3 regions of the Arthrobacter sp. 9MFCol3.1 genome follow, and region 2 is predicted to be linked to each of the others. Evidence: riboswitches for the same ligand, from Rfam matches in the RefSeq annotation. Region 2 holds a riboswitch; each other region holds the start of a gene.
What was found. A riboswitch is a leader RNA that binds a small molecule or an ion and turns the genes downstream of it on or off. The one in region 2 is predicted to bind S-adenosylmethionine.
Positions count from the first base shown of each region.

Region 1: another riboswitch for S-adenosylmethionine. It lies ahead of C560_RS0110595 (DUF1737 domain-containing protein); the one in region 2 lies ahead of C560_RS0118610 (methionine ABC transporter ATP-binding protein).
Region 3: another riboswitch for S-adenosylmethionine. It lies ahead of C560_RS0112405 (aminotransferase class V-fold PLP-dependent enzyme); the one in region 2 lies ahead of C560_RS0118610 (methionine ABC transporter ATP-binding protein).

Region 1 is NZ_JIBJ01000008.1:168,074-176,014, forward strand. Features, by position in the region: gene C560_RS0110585 (aminodeoxychorismate lyase) at 1-545, shown strand, start outside; gene C560_RS21570 (hypothetical protein) at 556-1,521, opposite strand; SAM riboswitch class IV at 1,840-1,954, shown strand; gene C560_RS0110595 (DUF1737 domain-containing protein) at 1,967-2,299, shown strand; gene C560_RS0110600 (rhodanese-like domain-containing protein) at 2,296-2,715, shown strand; gene C560_RS0110605 (O-succinylhomoserine sulfhydrylase) at 2,716-3,924, shown strand; gene C560_RS21575 (hypothetical protein) at 3,953-5,044, opposite strand; gene C560_RS0110615 (glycosyltransferase) at 5,041-6,336, opposite strand; gene C560_RS21580 (ATP-grasp domain-containing protein) at 6,323-7,267, opposite strand; gene C560_RS0110625 (PIG-L deacetylase family protein) at 7,264-7,941, opposite strand, start outside.
Region 2 is NZ_KK211131.1:259,565-267,505, forward strand. Features, by position in the region: gene C560_RS0118590 (acyl-CoA dehydrogenase family protein) at 1-1,214, opposite strand, end outside; gene C560_RS0118595 (MetQ/NlpA family ABC transporter substrate-binding protein) at 1,242-2,111, opposite strand; gene C560_RS0118600 (LLM class flavin-dependent oxidoreductase) at 2,144-3,586, opposite strand; gene C560_RS0118605 (methionine ABC transporter permease) at 3,632-4,297, opposite strand; gene C560_RS0118610 (methionine ABC transporter ATP-binding protein) at 4,290-5,099, opposite strand; SAM riboswitch class I at 5,239-5,328, opposite strand; gene C560_RS0118615 (CoA-binding protein) at 5,426-5,851, opposite strand; gene acs (acetate--CoA ligase) at 6,157-7,941, shown strand, end outside.
Region 3 is NZ_JIBJ01000010.1:134,176-142,116, forward strand. Features, by position in the region: gene C560_RS0112375 (hypothetical protein) at 1-235, opposite strand, end outside; gene C560_RS0112380 (fluoride efflux transporter FluC) at 323-691, opposite strand; gene C560_RS0112385 (fluoride efflux transporter FluC) at 691-1,140, opposite strand; gene C560_RS0112390 (metal-dependent transcriptional regulator) at 1,153-1,869, opposite strand; gene C560_RS0112395 (Nramp family divalent metal transporter) at 1,886-3,175, opposite strand; gene C560_RS0112400 (class I SAM-dependent methyltransferase) at 3,342-4,118, opposite strand; gene C560_RS0112405 (aminotransferase class V-fold PLP-dependent enzyme) at 4,199-5,662, opposite strand; SAM riboswitch class IV at 5,697-5,810, opposite strand; gene hisN (histidinol-phosphatase) at 5,888-6,718, opposite strand; gene rsgA (ribosome small subunit-dependent GTPase A) at 6,795-7,910, opposite strand; gene aroA (3-phosphoshikimate 1-carboxyvinyltransferase) at 7,894-7,941, opposite strand, start outside.

The DNA.
Region 1 (7,941 bases), on a different contig from region 2:
CGGGCCGCCGGCAGCGCGAGACCGGGATCGACGTCATCCTGCTGGACCGCGGCTACGACAGTGAAGTCGGCGAGCGCGCCCCGTGGCTCCTGCTCGGCGCCAAGACCCTTTCGTACGCCGTGAACATGGCGGCGTTGCGCTACGCCCACCGGCAGGGCGCCGACGACGTCATCTTCACGTCCGCGGACGGCCGGGTGCTGGAGGGTCCGACGTCGACCGTTCTGCTGGCCCACCTGGAAACCTCGGACGACGGCGCCGGCGGCGTCCGCACCGTCCGGCGGCTCATCACTCCCCAGCTGGACAGCGGCATCCTGCCCGGCACGTCACAGGGCGCCCTGTTCACCGCCGCCAAGGCTGCCGGCTGGGAGCTGGGCTACGGCCCGCTGGAGCCGAAGGACCTGCTGGACGCCGACGCGGTCTGGCTGATCTCCAGCATCCGGCTCCTGGCCCCGGTGAACCACATCGACGGCCAGGAAATCGGCACCCCGGAACTGCGGCGCCAACTCACGGCCGAACTCAACGCCCTCTTCGCCACCATCGAATAGCAGCGCGGGATCACCCCAGGGCGTCCGCGGGCACTGCCGGGCACCGGCGGAACGAGGCTGGGTTGAACGCCGGGAGCGTGAACGTTGCCAGCACGGCGTCGAGCATTTCCGGGGCCCACGTGCTGTTCTCCCCCAGGGTCGCGCAGACACCCAGCACCACGGGCGTTCCGTCGGTACGGCGGCGGATCTGGACCTGGACCGGCCCGGTCAGCCCGAGCGTGCGGACGGCGGCCAGACCCAGCTTGCGCACATCCCCGGCCTGATCCGCCGGCACCCTCCGGCTGACTTCGTCGCTGCCGGCGCGTCCATACGGAGTCCTGGTCTTCTCGAGGACCACCGCCACCGGGGCCATCGCGTTGCGTGCCGGGGTGCCGAACACCAGGCACACGTAGTCGGCGCCCGGGATGAATTCCTGGACCAGTTGCCCCGCCGGCAGGTTCTTCCAGCTAACGGAGGCGGTTCCGGCCAGCAGGTGCACACCATGGGAGCCTTTGAAGACCCGCGGCTTGACCACCACGGGGCCGCTGAGGCCGGCGAGGGATGCCGGCGCGGCGGCGAGGTCGCCCGGAACCGCGAACCGGGGCACCGGAATGCCGGCTGCCTGCAGCGCCCAGGTGGTGAACAGCTGATCGTTGGCGAGGGCCACCGCGGCAGGATCACCCACGATGATCCGCACGTCCTGGGCGAATCCGGCGCGGGCCGCGGCCAGGACCGGGAGTTCCACGGTGAGGGTCGGAATGATGACGTTGATGGCTTCGCGGTCCACCAGCCGGCGCAGGTCAAGGATCATGTCCGGGTTCGTTGCCGGCAGGAGCCTGACCGCGGCGGCGGGGGCCTCCCCGCCCTGGCGGGTGTCGGCGCGGGTGTCGGCGCGGGCGTCGGAGCCGAGGTACGGGAGGCCCCGGGCTTCGAGCTGGGCCGCGACGGCCCGTCCGGCGGCGCTGGTAATCCCGGTAACGAGTATGCGCGGGCCCACGATTGCTCCATTCCGCCGTCACCGGCCGGACCGCGGCTGCGGCTCCGACCGTTCCAGCCACCGATTCTCAGACAGCCTGTTGATGGACAGACGAGTCGATTCACGGACTGCTCGATTCACATATGGCTCGAATCACCTGCAGCTCCGCCCGACTCGTCGGACCTAATCCCCCCAGTAGACGGCGAAACGTCCCGGCAGACACGAGTGGGCTGTACCCGAAACTGCAGCCCGCCACTACTCGCCCCGGCCACGGTCCGGTTACGGAACATGACGACGGCCGCGGTGCGGGCCGGCGTCGCAGGTGTTACGTTTTTGGGGAGTAATGAGAACCGGTGCCAAGCCCTGACTGGCCGGTCGGCAACCCTCCCTTTCGCGGCGGGGTGCCTCAGGTGAATACTCGGCATATCGACCATTCGAGCTGCAAGCGTGAAAGAGGAGATCCGTCGTGCCCGACACGTCAATACCCACAACAGCCACCAGTACAGTCCCGGCCGCAGCCTCCAGCGCGGCAACCGCCGGCGAGGAAAGGCTGGCCTACCGCCTGTTCACCGGCGCGGATGACCGCGCCTTTTGCGAGCGGGTGTCAGCCGCCCTGGCCGAGGGCTATGTGCTGCACGGAAGCCCCGCCGCCAGCTTCAACGGAAGCACCGTGATCGTGGCGCAGGCGCTGGTCCTGCCGGCCGCGATTGCAAGTGCGGACGCCGCCGTGGCCAATGCGGTTGATGAGCTCGACGCCGACGAGTTTGGCGCCGACGGGGTCTTCGCGGGCCACGCATGAGCTACGCCGGAGACCTCAGCCCGGATGAGGCATGGGCCAAGCTGGAGGCCGGGGCCATCCTGGTGGATGTCCGAACCGAGGGCGAATGGGCCCACATCGGTATCCCGGACACCGCGGCCGCGGGCGAAAGCCGCAACGATCCGCTCTTCATCCAGTGGAACCTCGCCGGCGGCACGCCGAACCCGCACTTCGTGGAACAGCTAAGGCAGCAGGCGCCGGAGGACACCGCCGTCGAACTTGTGTTCCTTTGCCGTTCCGGTGCCCGGTCGATCGCCGCCGCGACGGCCGCGACGGCAGCCGGCTTCACCTCCTATAACGTCCTTGAGGGCTTCGAAGGCGAGACCGACCGCTTCGGCGAACGCACCGTCAACGGCTGGAAGAACCGCGGCCTGCCCACCAACCTCGGAAAGATTTAAGTGACTTTCAATCCCGACGCCGCCGGCTGGGCGGCCGACACCCAGGCTGTCCGCGGCGGCCTTGACCGCACCGGCTTCCAGGAAACCACCGAGCCGATCTTCCTCAACTCAGGATTCGTCTACGAGTCCGCGGCCGCCGCCGAGCGCGCCTTCACCGGGGAGGACGAGCGGTTCGTCTATTCCCGCTACGGCAACCCCTCCGTCGCCACCTTCCAGGAGCGGCTCCGGCTGCTCGAAGGGACGGAAGCGTGTTTTGCGACGGCGTCCGGCATGTCCGCCGTCTTCACCGCCCTGGGCGCGCTGTTGGCGGCCGGGGACCGGGTGGTCGCGGCCCGCTCGCTGTTCGGCTCGTGCTTCGTGATCCTCAACGAGATCCTGCCGCGCTGGGGTGTCGAGACGGTCTTCGTGGACGGCCCGGACCTGGAGCAGTGGCAAGCCGCGCTGTCCGAGCCGACCACCGCGGTGTTCTTCGAGTCGCCGTCGAACCCCATGCAGGAAATCGTGGACATCGCCGCCGTGAGCAAACTGGCCCATGCCGCCGGTGCCACGGTGGTGGTAGACAACGTCTTCGCCACCCCGCTGCTGCAGCGCTGCGGCGACCTCGGCGCGGACGTAGTGGTCTACTCCGGCACCAAGCACATCGACGGCCAGGGCCGGGTCCTGGGCGGGGCCATCCTGGGCACCAGGGACTTCATCGACGGGCCCGTCAAACAGCTCATGCGGCACACCGGTCCGGCACTTTCGGCGTTCAATGCCTGGGTGCTCACCAAGGGCCTGGAAACCATGGCCCTACGCGTCAACCATTCCTCGGCCTCGGCGCTGCGGCTGGCCGAATGGCTCGAGGGACAGCCTGCGGTCGGCTGGGTAAAGTACCCGCTGCTGCCGTCCCACCCGCAGTACCGGCTGGCGGTGCAGCAGATGAAGGCCGGCGGGACGGTTCTCACCCTGGAGCTGCAGCCCTCCCCCGGCCGCACGGCGAAGCAGGCCGCGTTCGCACTCCTGGACGCGCTGCGGATCATCGACATCTCCAACAACCTCGGCGACGCCAAGACGCTCATCACGCACCCGGCCACCACCACGCACCGCGCGATGGGGCCGGAAGGCCGAGCGGCGATCGGGCTCAGCGACGGTGTGGTCCGGCTTTCGGTGGGCCTGGAGGACGTCGAGGACCTCATCCGCGACCTCGGCCAGGCACTCAAGCAGGTCTAGGGCTCAAGCAGTTTAAGGCTATTGCCGCTCAGGCCCACGCCGCCTTGAGCGCCCGCCAGGCGTCGTCGTCGAGCATGCTGGATGGTGTGACGGCGACGGCGGCCGCCCCGCCGGAGACAGCCGCTTCCAGCCCGACCGCCAGGTCCGCGGCGGAGATACGCCCCTCCTTGGCCCACATCCCGACCGAGATCGCGAACTTGCCGGACCGCTTCGCCATGGCCGCGGCCAGCTCGGCGGAGTAGGACGGAGCGGCGTCGTTGAGCCCAAAGTAGTCCCACAAGACCAGCCGGTCCGCGGCCGCGGCGAGCAGCCCGTAGTCATGGCCGCTCTCCGGCCGGTCGCCGGCAGGATCGTGCCACGGCGCCCGGACGTCCATGTCGAGCGTGGCACCGTTCGCGTGCGCGGCCGCCGCCGCCCTGGCCACGACGGCTGCCACCGCCTTCGACCGCCAGGCCCCAAGACTGGGATGTCCGACGTCGACGTCCCCGTTCGCGAGCCGCGGCCAGTCCGTCCCGCCGCTGGCCAGCATGTAGGAATCGCGGTCGTCGCCGCCGTAGGTGTTGTTGTCGAACATCAGTTCCGTCAAGGCCACGGCGTCCGGCTGGTACCGCCTGGTCACTTCGGCCACGAAGTCGACGAGCCGCTCCCCGACGGGTCCCGTTGTGAGTGCGGTGACGCTGGCGAAGTCCCTGGAGCGGGTGCCGTCGAAGTTGATGCCGGCCAGGCCCGGGTTGGTGCTGATCCAGCCGGGGATCAGCAGGTCGATGGTCAGTGTGATCCTGCGTTTCCTGCCATCGCCGCCGGTCCCCAGTGCCTTGACCGCCTCGGCCACGTGGTCGCGGCCCGGGACTGCCTCAATCCCGGGGTGGGCGTCCCAGGGGAACGCCGTCCAGTCCAGCCGCCCGACGCTGATGGTGACGCTGTTGGCGTGGACCTCATCGAGCCGTCTGGCCAGTTCCGGCAGCGTAGAGGCGGCGTCGACCACGGTTTCGTAGCCGACGCCGACTGTGCGCTCCGCGGCGGGCGCCGTGGGGCCCTGCGGCCCGCCGCACCCCGTGGCAGCAAGCGCCAGCACCGACAGGAACACCAGGGCAGGGAAGGCAGCCGGTCTGCGCCTCAAACGCTGGCCTCCGGGCGCACCGCCGGGGCAGTGACGCTGACCACACCGGTCCGCGTCAGCTTGTTCCAGTGCGCCTCCTTGCCGCGGAGTTCCTGCACCAGCGCGGCCACCATGGTCAGGCTCGTAAACACGGAATAGAGCGGGATGAGCGGGAGCGCCCAGAGGTGCCGCAGGTCCTTCCACGCCCTGTTCATGGCCAGGGCAAACACCGTGAGCAGCAAGGTGACGAACAGCCCCACCCAGCCAAGGAATGCCCAGATGTCCGCGCCGAACGGGCTGCGGCCCAGCGCCGCGAGGAAGACCAGATCCACGAGCACGAGAATCTGGAACACCGGGAGCACCACCATGGTGATGGTGTTGAACAGCAGGTACGCGCCGAACTGGCCGTGCCGGAGGTTGCCGATCATGCGCTTGTGCACACCCATGGTCTGCAGCAGCCCGCGGGCCCAGCGGACGCGCTGGCGCCAGAGCGCCCGGACGGTTGACGGCGACTCGGCATAGACCAGCGCCTCCGGGGCGAAGACCACCCGGTACCCTGCCTTATGCACCCGCCAGGTGAGTTCCAGGTCCTCGCCCACCGTGTCTTCGCGGAACGGCCCGATCTCCTCCAGGACCCGGCGGGGGAACGCCCCAATGTTGCCGGAGACGATCGGGAGGCAGCCGATCATGGTCAGGGCGCGCCTGACCATCCCGGTGCCGACATGGCTGATGAAGGCCAGCATCCGGGTCTGGACCCGGTCCAGGTTTACCGGCCGGTCATCGCCGCACACGGCCCCGGTGCGCTGGTCGGTGAAACCCTGGAGCATCCGCTTGACCGTGTTCTGGGAGAAGATCCCGTCCGCGTCGACAAACATGAGGACCTCGCCCGTGGCCTGCCGGATGCCCAGATTCAGGGCCGCCCCCTTGCCGGCATTGGCCTGGGTCAGGACCGTGATCCGGGGATCCGACGCGGCGAGAGCATGCATGAGCGCGGCCGTGTTGTCAGTGGAGCCGTCATCCACGAGCACCACCTCGTACCGGTCGTACTGGGTGAGCTGAATGGAGCGGACGCAGTTCTCGATGACGGTCGCCTCGTTGAAAGCCGGGACAATGATCGACACGCTGGGCCGGTCATCCAGCAGGGTGGGCGTTGCGCGGCGGCGGCGGCGCCCCGCCCGGAGTTCAAACCAGATGGACAGCGGCAGCACGAGCAGCTTCACGAGCCCGAACACCAGAATCGGCAGGCCGATGAGGAGCAGGAGGTACTCGGCCCCGGGGACGGCGGAGGCGGAGGCGGAACTAAACCAGGACATGGGCGTACGCTCCTGTGCTGTGCCGGAACGAGGCCGGGTTGAAGGAGGGAAGGGCAAACGACGCCAGGACGGCGTCGAGCAGTTCCGGGGCCCGCCCGCTGTTCGCGCCAAACCGTGCGTTCACTTCAAGGACCACCGGGGTCCCGTCGGCACGCCGGCGGACGTCGACGTCGACCGGGCCCGTGAGGCCCAGTGAGCGGACGGCCGCCATCGCCAGATTTCCGACGTCCATGGCCTCGCCGGCTTCGGCGCGGCGGGTGGTCACGGCGTTGCCCACGATGCCCTGCGCCAGTTCCGTCTTCTCCACGACGACGACGAACGGCGCGGCCCCGTTGTGCGCCGGGGTGCCGAAAACCATGGGGCCGTATTCGGTGCCCGGGATGAACTCCTGGACAATCTGGCCTTCCGGCAGGCGGTGCCAGTCCACCTGATTGCTTCCGTCGATGACCATCACGCCGCGTCCGCCGCGGGAGACCCGCGGCTTGAGAACTATGGGGCCGCCGAGCGCGGCCATGGCGGCGCCGGCATTGGCGAAGTCCCTGGGCACGCCGAACCTCGGCACGGGGACCCCGGCCGTCTGCAGCTGCCAGGCCGTGAAGAGCTTGTCGTTGGCGAGCGCCACCGGACCGGGATCGCCGATGATGACCCGGACGTCGGTCCCGAAGGCGGCACGGTATCCCGCCAGCTGCGGGAGTTCCTCGCTCACGGTGGGGATGACCAGGTTGATGCCCTCCTGGACGACGAGCCGGCGCAGCGCCGAGACCATATCGGGGTCCGAGGCCGGCGGCACCGGAACGACGGTGACGCCCGCCCCGGCGGGCAGCTCGCGGATGTCCGTGCCCAGGACGGGAACGCCACGGGACTTCAGCTGGGCCGCTATGGCGCGGCCCGCGGGGCCTCCGGCGCCGGTGACCAGCACGCGGGGCCTCACAGTTTTTCCATTTCCGTGCTCAGCAGACGGACGGGTTCGTAGGCTTCGGCGACCCGGCGCCTCGCCTGTCCGCCGCGGAACGAGGCGATGCCGCGGACCCGCTCGGGCGTCATGTACGGCTTGGCGCGCTGGTCGCTGTGCATCCTCACGGCCTGGACCTTGGCGTCAAGGTAGTCGTCGATGTCAATGAAGACGCTCGGGCTGAAGTCCCGGGTTGCCGACGGGCTCTCATAGCAGAGGATTGAGTGGTGCTGGCGGGCGGCCCGCAGCGTCGCCATGTGGACGGCCTGATGGTCCTGGTGCTGGTCGTGGTTGGAATGCGTGAGGATGATGTCCGGGTTGTACCGGGCAATCGCGGCTTCGATGACACCCACCATTTCCTGGCTGTGCCGGAACAGGTCCGTGTCTGTGAAGTTGTAGTGGGTCATTCCGGTGAGGCCCATGAACGCCGCGCCGCGCTGCGCGTCGAGGGAGCGTTCCAGGGGATCCCCGCCACGGGTGCCATCGCTCATGACGAGCCCCTGCACCTCATGTCCGGAGTCTACGAACTTCGCCAGGGTTCCGCCGCAAGCAAGTTCAAGGTCGTCGGGGTGGGCGCCGATGGCCAGCACTCTGCGGGGCTGGCGGGCCGGCGCTCCCCCGGTGCGCAGGGCCGTCAAAGCAACGCCCAGGGA
Region 2 (7,941 bases):
CCGTTGACTTCGTAGTCGCCCACGGTGCGCGCCTTGAACACGGCGGGGTTGTGGGTGGAAACGGTCCTGGCGTTGCGCCAGTGCCGGTCCAGGGATTTCGACTTCGACGTGGCGGATGCCCCGGTCACGTCGAAGAGCTGCTGGGCCGCGGACTGGACGAGTTCGGGCACCAGCAGCTGGGCCTTTTCCACGGCGATCTCGCCGCGGACGTAGCGCTGCTCCCGGGTGAGATCCAGGTTTCGGTCCGCGCCGGCGTCGAGCTCCCGGGCGGCGGCCAGCACCACGGATTCCGCCGCGAAGACCTTGGCCGAGAGCTGGCCCACGAGCTGCAGGATCAGCGGGTCGCTGCGGAACAGGTCGCCGGACCCGGTGTTGAACGTGCGCTTGCGGTCGCGCACGAGTGCCTTCGCGTCGGCCAGTGCCGCCCGGCCGATGCCCGCCAGGACGGCGAGCAGGACCAGCTGGAAGAAGGCCGGCTCGTGCGTGGTGGATTCCGAGCGCCGGATGATGTTGGCGTCCGGCACCACGGCGTCGCGGAAAATCGTGGTGCCGGTGCCGGTCAGCTGCTGGCCGAAACCGTCCCAGTCGTCGAGGATCTCAACCCCCGGCTGGGTGGTGCTGACCACGGCGTACTGCCGGCCCTCCACGCCCTCGGTGCTGGCCATGACGGCAATCCACTCGGCGAAGATGGTGCCCGTGGTGTAATACTTTCTGCCGTTGAGCAGCCAGTCCCCGCCGTGGCGCGTCAGCTTGGTCCCGGTGGTGCCGAGGACATTTCCGGACTTCTCCGTGGCGGCGTTTCCAAAGATCTCGCCGGCCACCACCTTCGGGTACCAGCGGTTCCGGAAAGCCACTGATTCCAGCCCGACGGTTTCCACGAAGGCGAAGTGGGAGCGGTAGAGGTGGGCCACGGAGGAATCCGCCGCGGCGAGTTCGATGAGCAGCCGGAAGAAGGGCTCGAAGCCGATGCCGTCGCCGCCGTGTTCCGTGGGCACCCGCAGCCGGCCGAAGCCTTCCTCGTTCAGCCAGCGGACCTGTTCGAAGGGCAGGACCCGGTCCTGCTCACGGGCCAGCGCGCCCTCCGCGATCCGGGCAAACACGGGCCGGAAACGCTGCGCGAGCGTCTCGTAAGCCGCTTCAGCCGAAGGTGCTCCGGCCGATGCCGGGGCGGCCGGTGGCGCTGCGGGGGCTGTGGTCTCTGGTGCGTAGGACATGCGTTCCCTCGGTTGCTGGTGGCCGGACTAGAGCTTGGCGACGTCGGCGGCGGGATCCTGGTCCCAGGGGGTGGGCAGGATGCCCTTCTGGTAGCTGGCAAACCAGGCTTTGACCTCCGGGGACTGGAAGGCGGCCTTGAGGGCCGCGGCCTTCTCCGACCCGGCGAAATCCTTCCGCCCGGCAACCACGATCCGGAACGGGACCTGGTCCGCATCCGTTTCGAAGGCCAGCGCGTCGTCTTTGCTGTGCCCCGCGTCGGCGGCCATCCGGGCGACGAGGAAGCCGGCGTCGACGTCGGGAAGGGTCTTGGCGAGGGACTGCTGGTCCACTTCCACGAACTGCAGCTTCTTCGGGTTGGCGGTGATGTTCTTCTGCGAGGTGTGGATCACGGTTGCGTCGGACAGCTCCAGCAGGCCGGCATCGCGCAGCATGAACAGGGCCCGGCCGTTGTTCGCCGGGTCCACGGGGATGCCGATCTTGGCGCCGTCCGGGAGCTCGTCCAGGGATTTGTACTTGTCAGACCAGATGCCGCCCGGCGCGCTGTAGACGTAGAACAGGCCCACGTTCTCCAGGCCCTTGTCCTGGTTGAACTGCTTCAGGTAGGCGTTGTGCTGGAAGAAGTTGGCGTCGAATTCGCCGTTGGCCACGGCCAGGTTGGGCTGGATGATGTCCGTGACGTACGTGGGCTCCAGGGTCCAGCCCTGGGCCGCGAGCAGCTTCTGGGCCAGCTTGGTCGGTTCCTGGTACGGGGCGGACTCGGTGACGATGATCTTGATCGTCTTGCCGCCGCTGGCGCCGGCACCGCCCGGGTTGGTGAGGCCGCAGCCGGTCAGTGCGGCGGCGGACACTGCGCCGGCGCCGGCGAGGGCATACTTGAGGAAATTTCTACGCTGCATGGTCTTGGTCCTTTGTGGTGGTTCGCGCTGAGCTATGACTGGGCGGTGACGGTCGCGGGCTGGTTTTCGGCCGCCGCGGAGAATTCGGTGAAGGCTCCCCGGAAGGCGGCGGCGGGGTGGCGGCCGTTGAGGCGCGGCCCGGCGCCGAAGAGCTTCTCGCGCAGGGTTCCCGGCGCGTAGCCGGTCTGGGCCAGGCCACGGCTGCGCAGTTCCGGCAGCACCCCGTCGATGAAGTCGGTGTAGGAGCCGGGGATGGTCTGGTTGATGATGTTGATGCCGTCGATTCCGGCGTCCTGCCACTGCTCGAGGCGGTCGGCAATCTGATCCGGCGTTCCCACCACCCGGTTGGCCCGGCTGCGGTAGAGCGCAATGTCGCGGAGGGTGGGGTTGCCGCCGCGGACCGAGGCGCGGATGGCCGTGAGATGGCCTTGGCTGCCTTCGGTCTCCAGGTCCCCGAGCGGGGTGTCCAGCGGCAGGCCGCCGAGGTCGACGCCGAATCCGCCGCCCACGTGGGCCAGCAGGGCCTCAATGTCCAGGCTGTCCTCGAGTTCGTCGGCCTTGCGGTTCGCCTCGGCTTCGGTGCCGCCCACCACGAAGTGCATACCCTGCAGGAACTTCACGTCATCCGGATGGCGGCCGGCGGCAACGGCCTGTTCCCGGACGGCCGCGGTGTACTTCGCGGCCACCTCGGTGCTCGGCGCGAGCGTGAAGGTGGCCTCGGCGTTGGCGGCGCAGAACTGCTGGCCGCGGCCGGAGCTCCCGGCCTGGAAAAGCACCGGGGTGCGTTGCGGCGACGGGGCCGCGAGGTGGGGCCCGTCGATCGAGTACCGGGGTCCGCGGTGGTAGATCTTGCTGACTTTCTCCGGGTCCGCGTGGACTCCGGTCTCCTTGTCCCGGAGCAGCGCATCGTCTGCCCAGGACCCTTCCCACAATTTGTAGGCTGCCTCGACGTATTCGTCCGCCCAGTCGTAGCGTTCGTCATGCTTGGTCAGCTCGGTGGCGTTGAAGTTCCGGTGCGCGTTTTCCAGCACGCTGGTGACGATGTTCCAGGCCACGCGGCCGCCGCTGATGTGGTCCAGCGTGGACATCTGCCGGGCGAACTGGAACGGGTGGCTCTGGATCACCGACGACGTCGCGGCCAGTCCGATCTCCCGCGTTCCGGTGGCGAGCGCGGACAGCAGGATGAGGGGGTCGTTGGAGGGCACCTGCAGGCCCTTTTTCAGCAGCGACGCCCAGCCGCCGTCGTAGTCGCCGTAGAGACCGACGACGTCGGCGAAGAAGATCGCGTCAAACTTGGCGTCCTCGAGCTGGCGGGCCAGGTCGACCCAGAGCTGGAGTTCGTTGAACCGGTGCTGCTGGGCTTCCGGGCGCCGCCACTGGCCGCCCATGATGTGGCTGGACGTGTTCATCACGAAGGCGCTGATCAGCAGGCGGGGGCGGGGTCCGTCGAAGCGGGTACTGGGTGTTGAAGTCATGGGGTGCTTTCCGCTGGGGAGGTGGGAAGAGGGTGCTGCGGGCGCTCAGAGGCGCTTGTCCAGGCGCCGGGCAACATAGGACCCGCCCAGCTGAACGATGGTGACCAGCAGGATCATCAGGACAATCGCGGTGATCATGAGCGGAGTTTCGTAGCGGTAGTAGCCGTACCGGATGGCGAAGTCGCCGATTCCGCCGCCGCCCACCAGGCCGGCCATCGCCGAGTAGGAGATGAAGCTGACGGTCATGATGGTGATGGAGCTGACGAGTCCGGGCTTCGCCTCCACAATCAGGACGTCCCGGACGATCTGGGACCGGCTGGCGCCCATGGACCGTGCCGCTTCGACCACTCCGCCGCCGAGCTGGCTCAGGTTCTGTTCCACAAAACGGGCGAAATAGGGAATGGCGTTGAGAGTCAGCGGGACAATGACGGCGGCCGTGCCGATGGTCGTGCCGACGATGAACCTGGTCACGGGAATGATCGCGATCAGCAGGATCAGGAACGGGAACGAGCGGAGCAGGTTGACCAGTCCGTCCAGGACGCGGTGCAGTTTTGGCCGGTGCTTGAGCCCGTTGGGACCGATGGTGTAGAGCAGGACACCCAGCGGTGTCCCGAGGAGCACCGCCAGCGGGATGGCCACCAGCAGCATGGTCAGGGTCTGCCCCATGGCGACGCCGATTTCGGGCAGGACTTCCAGGATGCGGTCAAACATTGATCAGGCCCTCCGACGCGGCTGTGGTGTGGGTGCCCCTCCCGGAGCGGTCCAGCTGGATCTCATCGGAGACCAGGTAGCGGCCGATCGACGTCGCCGGGTGGAAGCCGGGGCGCTGGAGTTCGGTGAGATCGAACTGCTCCACCACCCGGCCCTCTTCCATGACCGCGACGTTGTCCGCGATGGCCTTGATGACGTTCATCTCGTGGGTGACCACCACGATCGTGATGCCGAATTCGGCGTTGACGTCGGCCAGGTACTGCAGGACCGATGACGTCGTCCGAGGATCAACGGCCGACGTCGGCTCGTCGCAGAGCAGCACCTTGGGACCGGTGGCGAGGGCGCGGGCGATCGCCACCCGCTGTTTCTGGCCCCCGGAGAGTTTGGCCGGATATGTCCCCGCCTTGTCGGCGAGGTCCACGATTTCCAGGGTTTCGGCGGCCCGCCGGCGGCGTTCTGCCTTCCCGACGCCGGCGAACTTCAGGGACAGCTCCACATTTTCCTGGGCCGTGAGGTTGTTGAGGAGATTGAAGTGCTGGAAAATCATGCCGATGTCGTGCCGCTTGGTCCGGAGCTCGGCGTCGGAGAGGGTCACCAGGTCCACGCCGTCCACCAGGACGCGTCCCGACGTCGGGCGCTCGAGGAGGTTGATGTTGCGCAGCAGCGTGGATTTGCCGGCGCCGGAGAACCCGATGATGCCCTGGATGGTGCCCCGCCTGATGTGCAGGCTGACGTCGTCGACGGCCGTGAAAGGGCCTGCGGCCGAAGCGAAGGACGTGCTGACATTCTGGATCTCGATCACTGGCCCCCACCTGCTCGGGGCCGCGGCGCTGCCGCTGTCTGCGTGTTCATGATTTCCTCCGGGCTCGCCCGAGGAAAGCCCTGGGTCCTGGCGTCCGGGCAGCGCTGAGCGAAGCCGCGGAGCCTCAGAACACAGTGGTTCTCCATCGGTCCTGGCGGTAGCACCGTCCTCAAAGAGGGGGTTGCTGCGGCGTCACAGAGCCAGATCTCTCAGCCGCTCGGGATGGTTACGAGTCCATCTCACACGGCAATGCGGCGGATACGGAAAAAGCCGGTCACATTTTGTAACCGACTCTTCCCAACCTGTTGATCGTCATTCCCGGGCCGTTAGATGCCCACGCGCCAGCCTTCGCGGGCCGGGCACGCGTCCACGACGACGTCCAGCCCGGCGGCCTTGGCGCGGTCCGCCGCGGCGTCGTCGAAGACGCCCAGCTGCAGCCAGACGGCCTTGGCGCCTACGGCGATGGCCTCGTCTATGACTGCCCCCACCCTGTGGGAGTTGACGAAGCAGTCCACGACGTCGATCGGGTGCTTCTCCGCCGGGATGTCCGCCAGGGAACGGTACCCCTTCTCCCCGTGGACGTCGTCGCCGGGAAGGTTGACCGGAATGATGGTCATGCCCATACGGTCCCGGACATAGAGGGAGACTTCGTACGCCGAGCGCCATTCGTTGGTGGTCAGGCCCACCACCGCCCACGTGCCTTTGGTTCGCATGAGGCGGTCAATGACTGCCGGATCGTTAACATGGGCCATGCATCAACCTTACTCCTGCGGCCTTTGCGGACAATCGTCGAATAAATGAATGATTTCGACCGCGCGCAGGCCGGGTGAACGAATATTACAGCGGTCCCGGGCGTCGATTTTGTGGAATCCCGCATCTCGGCTCTAGTAGGTAATGACCATCCCGAGCGGCCGAGAGACCTGGATCGATGACGCCGCAGCAACCCCCGGTGACGTGAGACGACCATTCCCACGGAACTGTTCCGCCCTCCTTCGAGGAAATTCGAGGGAACCGGAGGGACCAAGGGTGCTACTGCCAGGACCGATGGAGTGCAGCAATGACCCCTGAGAACTATTCCGCCCTGCCCACCTTTGCCCGGACTGCGTCCGAGGCATTCCCACAAACCACTTCGGACGCGACGGCGAACGAAGCAGGGCCGCGTGACGCGCCCGGCTCCTCTCGCGGCTCTTCGGGATGGTCCCTGAACGAGCCCACGGACGACGCAGTGCACGGCGTCCCCACCGACGGGCCGGCGCGTCACCGCAGCACCACCCCCGGAAACCACCCTCCCCGGCACGGCGCCGCCGCGACCGCGGGAACTGCCCAGGCAGAGACGGTTGCGTTCTGGGAAACCCAGGCTCTCCGCCTCGACTGGGCCGACGTGCCCGGCGCCGCAACGGAGCGTGCCAAGCCCTGGCACACCGCGCACCGCCGGGTCCCGGCCGACGTCGAGGCCGGCGTCGGACCGCAGATCACCTGGTTCGAAGGGGGCAGACTCAATGTCGCCTACAACTGCGTCGACCGCCACGTAGCGGCGGGGCGCGGGGACAAGGTGGCCCTGCACTTCGAGGGCGAGCCCGGTGACCGCCGTGCCGTCACCTACGCCGACCTCCAGCGCGAGGTCTCCAAAGCCGCCAACGCCCTCCTGGACCTGGGCATCACCAAGGGCGACCGGGTGGTCATCTACCTCCCCGTCATCCCCGAAACCGTCATCATCACCCTCGCCGTGGCCCGCATCGGCGCCATCCATTCCCTGGTCTTCGGCGGGTTCTCCGCGGAGGCCCTGAAGTTCCGGGTCGAGGACACCGGCGCCAAGCTCCTGGTCACCACCGACGGCCAATTCCGCCGTGGCACCGCCGTGCCGGTCAAGGACAACGCGGACGCCGCCGTCTCGGGCGACAACGCCATCGAACACGTCCTGGTGGTCAACCGGACCACTCCCGCGGGCGAACTGGACACGGTCCCGATGACCGCGGGCCGCGACGTGTGGTGGCACGACGCCGTCGGGTCCGCCTCCGAAACTCACGAGGCCGAGGCGTTCGACGCCGAGACGCCGCTGTTCATCATGTACACCTCCGGCACCACCGGCAAGCCCAAGGGTCTGGTCCACACCTCCGGCGGCTACCTCACGCAGGCGTCCTGGAGCTTCGAGCACCTGTTCAGCAACCCGGACCCGGCGCTGCGGGAGAAGGACGTGCACTGGTGCACGGCCGACCTCGCCTGGGTCACCGCGCACACCTACGAGCTCTACGGCCCGCTCTCCAACGGCGCCACGCAGGTCATCTTCGAGGGCTCACCCAACACCCCGCACCCGGGCCGGCACTTCGAGATCATCGAACGCTACGCGGTCACGCAGTACTACACCGCGCCCACCTTGGTCCGCTCCCTCATGGGCTGGTTCCCGGACGGCGTTCCGGACTCGTACGACCTCTCCTCCATCCGTCTGCTCGGCACGGTGGGCGAGGCCATCAACCCCGAGGCCTGGCGCTGGTTCCGGGCCAACATCGGCGCCGGCACCGCCCCGGTGGTGGACACCTGGTGGCAGTCCGAAACCGGCGCCACCATCCTCTCCCCCGCGCCGACGGACCCCGGGTTCAAACCCGGCTGCGCGGCCCGCCCGCTGCCCGGCGTCAGCACGCGGATCGTGGACGACGCCGGCAACACGGTGCCGCCCGGCGTCCAGGGTTTCATCGTGGTGGACTCCCCCGGCCCCGCGATCGCCCGGACGGTCTGGGGCAACCCGCGCCGGTACTTCGATTCGTACTGGCGCCAATACGCCGAGCAGGGCTGGTTCCTCGCCGGTGACGGCGCCAAGTATGACGACGACGGCGACATCTGGATC
Region 3 (7,941 bases), on a different contig from region 2:
CCGGCCACCATTTTTTGGGCCGGGCCGCTTCGGAGAATCCGCAGACGGCGCAGGTGAGCTGGACCCAGACGGGCCGCTTGCCGGTGCGGTTTGCTTTGGACTGGACCAGCCACGCCGGCGGGTTGTCCAGTAGCTCGCCGAGCTCAGCCTCGGACAGCCGGGGCGGGATGCCGTGGCGATGCGCCATTTCCAGGGGAATGTCGAGGATCTGGGCTGCTTCGCGTCGGGTAACCATCCTTCAACGATACGGGAACGACGGCGGCCCGAAGCCACCCGAACGCCCCGGTGTAACGCTCGACACACCGACGGCTGGCTGAGGTTTTCAGCCCGCGAGGGCAAGTCCCAGCGCCGCGGCCGCGAGCCCCGCGAGGAGGTTCGAGCCGATGTTGAGCGCCGCCGCCCGGTACCGCTCTTCGCTGACCAGGCGGACCGTCGCGGTGGTCCATGAGCTGAAGGTGGTCAGGCCCCCGGCGAGACCGGTTGCGATCGCGGCGTGCCAGTCGGCGCCCAGCTCCAGGTGGCCGGTCAGGCCGACGGACCAGCCGATGATGAAGGATCCGACGACGTTGACCGTAAAAGTCGCCCAGGGCCAGTGCGGTCGGGAGCCCTGATGGTGCGCAAACCAGGAGTCGACGGCGAACCGCAGGAGTGCGCCCGCCACCCCGCACGCCCCGACCACGAGCGCGGTCATCATCGGGCACCTCCGCGGAGGTCGGCAATCGCCTTGCCGGTTTTCCAGCCGGCCGCCGCCGCCCCCAGGCCCAGGACGAGCGAGAGCCCGAGGTAAGCCAGCCACGTGGCGTGGAAGCCGCCGCGGATCTGCTGGTCAACGGCTATCACCAGCGCCGAAAAGGTGGTGAAGGACCCCAGAAGGCCGGGGCCGATGCCGGCCCGCAGCCAGAAGGCCGTTTGCGGCCGCGCGATCCAGAGAGTGGTCAGCGTGGCCAGGATGAAACTCCCGGACACATTGATCGCCAATGTGGTCCACGGCACCGCGCCGGCGCTTTCCGGAAAAATCAGGCCGGCGCCGAAACGCAGCTCGGTTCCGATCAGCCCGCCGACGGCGACGGCGGACCAGGCCTTCCAGCCCGGGACACCGGGGCGCGGCACGGCCCGGCGCTCGTCCAGCGCACCCTTCACTCAGCCCCCTTTTCACTCATGGCCGGGGACGCTGCAGCCGGCGTGCGCGGCTTCGCTGTGGACCCAGAGGGCCGAGGCGACTTCGTCGGCGAAATCGAATTCGCGCGGTGCCGCGGCGGAACCGATCCGCACCACCATGGGGCCGCCGAAGGGCCGCCGGCCCACCACCTCCACTTCGGCGTCGAGGTCGATGTCCTCGGCGGCGAGATAACGCAGGAGTTCAGGGTTCTCGTCGCTGATCCGGGTGATCCGGCCGGTGTGGCCGTCGTCGAGTTCGCTCAGGCGGTGGGCGGCGGGCATCAGCACCGAGCCGTCCGCTGCCGGGATGGGGTCGCCGTGTGGGTCCCGGGTAGGGTTCCCCAGCTTGGCCGCCATCCGTTCAATGAAGGTGTCAGAGACGGCGTGCTCCAGGAGCTCGGCTTCGTCGTGGACCTCGTCCCAGCGGTACCCGAGCTCCCGGACGAGGAAGGTCTCTATCAGCCGGTGCCGCCGGACCATGGACAGGGCGAGCCGGACTCCATCGCTGGTGAGCGTGACGGCGCTGTAGGGCTTGTGGTCTACGAGGCCTTGGTCCTTGAGTTTGCGGACCATTTCCGAAACCGAGGAGTTGGCGACGCCCAGGCGCTGCGCCAGCTGCGTGGAGGTGATGGGCTTGTGCTGCCACTCGGTGAACGAATAGATGACCTTGACGTAGTCCTCGATCGAGGAGGAGGGCGTACTGGTCTTCACAGACCTAAGCCTACCGTCAGCTGCCTCCGGAGAAAGTGAGCCACAGCAGGACCAGGTTGAGTGCCACGACGAGTACCACGCTGATGATGGCTGCGATTCGGAGGGCAGGGCCGTCGGCAAACCGGCCCATGAGGGCCTTGTTGCTGGTCAGCATCACCAGCGGGACCAGGACAAAGGGAATCCCGAAGCTGAGGACGACCTGGCTCAGGACAAGTGCCCAGGTGGGGTCGAAGCCCACCGCCAGCAGCACGACGGCGGGAATGAGGGTCACGACGCGCCGGGCCATGACGGGAATCCGGATCTTGAGCAGGCCCTGCATGATGGAGCCGCCGGCATAGCAGCCCACCGAGGTCGATGCCAGGCCGGAGGCGAGCAGCCCGACAGCAAAGACCACGCCGACGATCGGGCCGAGGTTGGCGGTGATGGCGGCGTGCGCGCCCTCGATTGTGTCCGTGCCCTCTTCGCCGCCGAGGGTGGAGGCGGCCAGGAGCAGCATGCCGATGTTGACCAGTCCGGCGATCGCGAGTGCGGCAACGACGTCGAACCGGGTGGCCCGGACCAGGCGCGCGATGGCCGCCGGGGGAACATGCAGGTGTTCGTCCGGCCGGTGCCGGTCCCGGGACAGGGCAGAGTGGACGTAGATGGCGTGCGGCATGACGGTGGCCCCGAGCATGCTGGCGGCCAGCAGGACAGTGTCCGGGCCCTGGAAGCCGGGCATGAGCCCGGCCAGGGCGGCCCCCGGATCTGGCGGGCTGATGAACAGCCCGGCCAGGAAGCCGATAGTGATGATGCCGAGCAGGAACATGATGATGAATTCGAACGGCCGCTGTTTCTGCCGGGCCTGGACGGCGAGCAGGAGCATGGAAACGGCGCCGACAATCAAGGCGCCAAGGGGGAGCGGGAGGCCGAAAAGCAGGTACAGGGCGATAGCGCCGCCCACTACCTCAGCGAGGTCGGTGGCGGCGGCGACGACTTCGGCCTGCACCCAGAAAGCGCGGCGCCAGAACGGCTTGAGCCGTTCACCAAGGATCTCCGGAAGGCTCTTGCCCGTGACGATCCCGAGCTTGGCGGACTGGTACTGGACGAGGACGGCCATGACGTTGGCGGCCACGAGGACCCACACCAGCAGGTAGCCGTACTGCGCGCCGGCGGTCAGGTTGGCGGCCACGTTTCCGGGGTCCACGTAGGCGATCGATGCCACGAACGCCGGCCCCAACAGGCCGATCAGCGCCCTGCGGGCACCCGGGTGTTTGTAGGTGGGGGCGACGTCCTGCGCCGGTTGCCCGTGTCCTTTTACCTCCAGCACTGCCAGCTCCTGTGATTGGCGCGTCCGCGTTGACGCGATGATCGGCGCCGGCTGGAAAACAGCCGGCGTCAAAGTTCCATACGCCTACAAGTAATTATTAGGCATACCGAAACAATAAGCCCGGCGGGGCCTTGCATGCAATCCGGGAATCCGTGGGGAGCGGGCATCAGGCCCGGAATGCCCGCCACGTCTGGGTGAGGTAAGGCAGCCGGAGCACGTCGCCTGGGACGTGCCCCAGGTGCTCGTGCAGGTACCAGTCGAGGTTGGCCATGACCTTGGCCCGGGTGGAGTCCGATGCCGCGAGGTAGTAGCTGCGGGACTTGGTCAGCTCCTGGATGTCCTCCGTGGTGACGGAATCCTCCCACCGCGTCACGTGGCTCTCCAGCCCGGTGAACTCGGGGCCGACAGCGGGGCGGAAGTGTGGTTTGAGGACGTCCCCCGCGTGCATGATCCGGGAGAGGCGGTGCACCCAGGGCACGCTGGTGTCCAGCTGGTTCCAGATCAGGCCCAGCACTCCGTGCGGCCGCAGGATCCGGGCAATCTCGGTGCTGGCCAGGCCAGGATCGCACCAGTGCCACGCCTGGGCGACCGTGACGAGGTCGAAGGATTCCGGCTCGAGACCGGTGTCCTCGGCGCTGCCCCCGATGGCGACGACGTCCGGCAGGGTCCGGCGCAACTGCTCGAGCATGTCGGCGGAGGGGTCCACAGCCACCGTGTCCAGTCCGCGTTCTGCCAGGAGCGCAGTGAACTTCCCGGTGCCGGCGCCAATGTCCGCGGCGTCCTTGGCCCCCGCCGGGACCAGCCAGCCGGCCGACTCCTGCGGATAGCCGGGACGGACGCGTTCATAGTGTTCCCCGCCGTCCTGGAAGCTTTGCCCGAGTTCCTGGCGCCGCCCGCTGTGCAGCTTAGGTCCACTGTGCAGCCTGGGGCCGGCGCTTGCCACGTGCGATCTCCTTCGGAAGGTCCTGCTGGTTTCAGGTACCTTTCGAATTTACCGCACCCGCGCCGGGCCCTGATCCTGCGCTAGTCCAGGGTGCAGGGCGCTGCGCCGGCGGTGCCCGGGGTGTTCGGCGCCCAGTGGGGGTAGCTGCGGGTGTCGTTGGCCGGCACCCAGCGGCCGGCGTCCACCACGTAATCCCAGCCGAGTCCGTTCTGCCGCAGCTGCTGCAGGCCGGCCAGCAGGCGTTCGGCATCCTCCAGCCGCGAGCCCAGCCCGAAGCTGGCCCGCAGGGAGCCGGCGGGCAGGCCGAGCCGCTTGAGCAGCGGGTGGGCGCAGAATCGGCCGTCGCGCAGGCCAATGCCGTGTTCGGCCGACAGGTAGGCGGCCACGAGTCCGGCGTCGAAGCCTTCCACGGAAAAGTTCACGACGCCGATCGTGCCGGGGCCTGCCTGGCCGCCTTCGGGGGAAGAAGCGGAAGGCGAATCGGCAAAGATCCGGTGCACGGTTACTCCGTCGATGCCCTGGAGGCCTTCGACGAGGAAGGACCGGATGGCGTCCTCGTGGGCCTGCCACTGCTCCTGGTCCAGGGCCGCAATGACCTGGGTGGCACGGGCGAGGGCCGCCGCGCCAAGGACGTTCGGCGAGCCGCCCTCGTGCCGGGCAGGTCCCGTGGTCCAGCTGACGGAGTCGAGCCGGGCGTCGCGGACCGCGCCGCCGCCGGCCAGGTGCGGGGTGCCGGCGTCGAGCCAGTCCGTCCGGCCCACCAGCACGCCCGCGCCGAACGGGGCGTACAGCTTGTGCCCAGAGAAGGCGAGGTAGTCGACGCCGTCCGCGGCGATGTTAATCCGCCGGTGCGGGGCCAGCTGCGCGGCGTCGACAGCGATCCTGGCGCCGTATTCGTGTGCCAGCGCGGCCAAGGTCCGGATCGGCAGGATCTCCCCGGTGACGTTGGAAGCGCCGGTGACGGCCAGCAGGCTGACATCGCCGCGCGCCAGCTCCTCGCGCAGGCGGTCCACCGTGGCCGCGAGGGTGGGGGCGGCCACGACGCTGCGGTGCGGGACATTCTGCCAGGGCAGGAGGTTGGCGTGGTGCTCGATGTCGAGGTAGACGACCTCGCCCGCGGGGCGCCCGTCGCGCAGCGGCAGGCAGCCCGCCAGCAGGTTCAGGGAATCGGTGGTGTTGCGGGTGAAGATCACGGAATCGTCCGGCCGGCCGCCCACGAAGTCCCGCACGATGTCCCGGGCGTTCTCGTAGACAGACGTGCTGATCTGCGATGCGTAGCCGGCGCCGCGGTGCACGCTGGCGTAGTACGGCAGGATTTCGTTCAGGTAGGCCGAGACCACGGACAGGGCCGGGGCGGAGGCGCCGTAGTCGAGGTTGGCGTAGCGGGTGTGGCCGCCGGTGATCAGCGGCGCCTGGATTTCCGCCCCGGTAACGGCGGCCAGCGGGCGGGCCGCGAGGGCGAGGCGGCCATCAGCCTGCCCTGCAGACTGTTCTGCGCCGGCGGCATGGAATTCGGGGGCAACGGGGAAAATGGCAGTTGTCATGGGACCTCACTCGAACAGGACCCCACACCGTGGGAATCCGCGCTTGCCGGGTCCGTTCCGGACCGGCCAGGTCGTCACCCGGGGCACCCCACCGCGACTGGAGGGTTGCCGGCCAGCAAACCGGGGTTTAGCGCTGGCACTCGTGACCTGCATCGAGCGTAGGACATCCACGCAGCCCGGGAAAAGGCGGCCGCCGATTGTGAAGCGGATTATTACGGGCGCGGTTCAGTTGTTGGGGTGGGCCGGGAAGAGGTCGTCGAGACCGGGGTTGAGCCGCTTGAGGACTTCCGAGTGCAAGATCGAATTGGTGGCCAGGGCATTGCCGCCGAAGGGTCCGTCCTCGCCCTCGAGCGAGGTGAAGCGGCCGCCGGCCTCGGTCACGATCGGCACCAGGGCGGCCATGTCGTAGAGGTTCAGCTCGGGCTCGCAGGCGATGTCCACGGCACCCTCGGCCACGAGGCAGTAGGACCAGAAGTCACCGTAGGCGCGGGTCCGCCACACTTCCTCGGTCAGGCCCAGGAACTCATCCAGGTTCCCGCGTTCCTTCCAGCCGCCAAGGCTGGAGTAGGACAGCGAGGCGTCCTCGAGATTGGAGACATTGGATACCTTCAACCGTGTGGCGGCGGCGAGCGAGCGGCCCATATAGGCGCCCGCACCCTTGGCGGCCCACCAGCGCTTGCCCAGTGCCGGCGCGCTGACGACGCCGACCACCGGTTCGCCCTCATCGACAAGGGCGATCAGGGTGGCCCAGACCGGGACGCCGCGGACAAAGTTCTTGGTGCCGTCGATCGGGTCGATGATCCACCGGCGGGAACCGTGGCCCGAGCTGCCGAATTCCTCGCCGAGGACCGCGTCCCGCGGACGTGACCGGGAGAGCTGGCCGCGGATGGCCTCTTCCGCGGACTTGTCGGCATCGGTGACGGGTGTGAGGTCGGGCTTCGTCTCGATCCGAAGGTCGAGCGCCTTGAAGCGGCTCATGGTCTGGGAATCGACCGAATCTGCCAGTACATGGGCAAGGCGCAGGTCATCGTTGTAGCTCGAAGCGGGTTGGCTCATGGTTCCAAACTACCGTCAAACCGGGCTGCCGGGCGGGAGGCCGCGGCACGGCGCCGCAGCCCGGTTGCCGGGCCGGCTAGGAGACGGTGCCCAGTTCCTTGGTTTCCTGTGCTTCCATCCGCGGGTCCGTGCCCAGCAGCCGGCGCAGGGACGCGAGCCTCGCCGGTCCCGAGGGCCCCGCGTGCCCGGCCGCCACCCACTTGTCGACGCCGCAGTTGACGGCGGTGGAGTCATGCTTGCAGCCGCGTTCGCAGTCATCGGTGCCCGGTTCCAGGTCCGGGAAGGAACGCAGGATCCGGTCCGGGTCCACGTGGGCCAGGCCGAAGGACCGGATGCCGGGGGTGTCGATGATCCAGCTGCCCGCCGGGGCATCGTTGACCTTCAGCGCCAGTGCCGAGGAGGACGTGTGGCGGCCGCGGCCGGTTACCGCGTTCACGCCTCCCGTGGCCCGCTCGGCCCCGGTCAGGGCGTTGACCATGGTGGACTTGCCGACGCCGGAATGGCCCAGCATCACGGTGACCTTGCCGTCGAGGTAGTCGCGCAGCTGGGACACCGCGTCCTTGTCGAGCCGGGCGGAGAGCCCGTCGTCGGAGCGGGCGTCGATGCCGGAAGCGGCGGAGTCCGCGGTCTTGGAGATGATGACGGGAAAATCGAGGTGCTGGTAGTTGGACAGCAGTTCGGCGGGATCCTTGACGTCGGCCTTGGTGACGAGCAGCAGCGGCTCGATGCCGGCGTCGTACGCGGCCACCAGTGCGCGGTCGATGAAACCGGTCCGCGGCTCGGGGTTGGCGGCGGCGACCACCACCACCAGCTGGTCGGCGTTGGCCACGACGGCGCGTTCGATCGGGTCCGTGTCGTCGGCGCTGCGGCGCAACAGTGTCTTGCGGTCCTGGATCTTGACCAGCCGCGCGAGGGTGTCGGGCTCGCCGGTGACGTCGCCGACCAGGGAGACGAAGTCGCCGGCAACCACGGGGTTGCGGCGCAGCTCCCGGGCGCGGGCAGCGATGATCTTGCGTTCGTCGGGGGTTCCTTCGCCGACGACGGCGGTGTAGCGGCCGCGGTCAACGGTGATGATGCGTCCGGTGACGGCGTCATCGTAGCTGGGCCGGTCCTTGGTGCGGGGGCGGGTTCCCTTCTTGTTCGGCCGGATCCGGACGTCGGACTCGTCCCATGAATCAGTGCTGCGTGCCACCGGCGGTGTCCTCATCTGCGGCGGGTCCCTG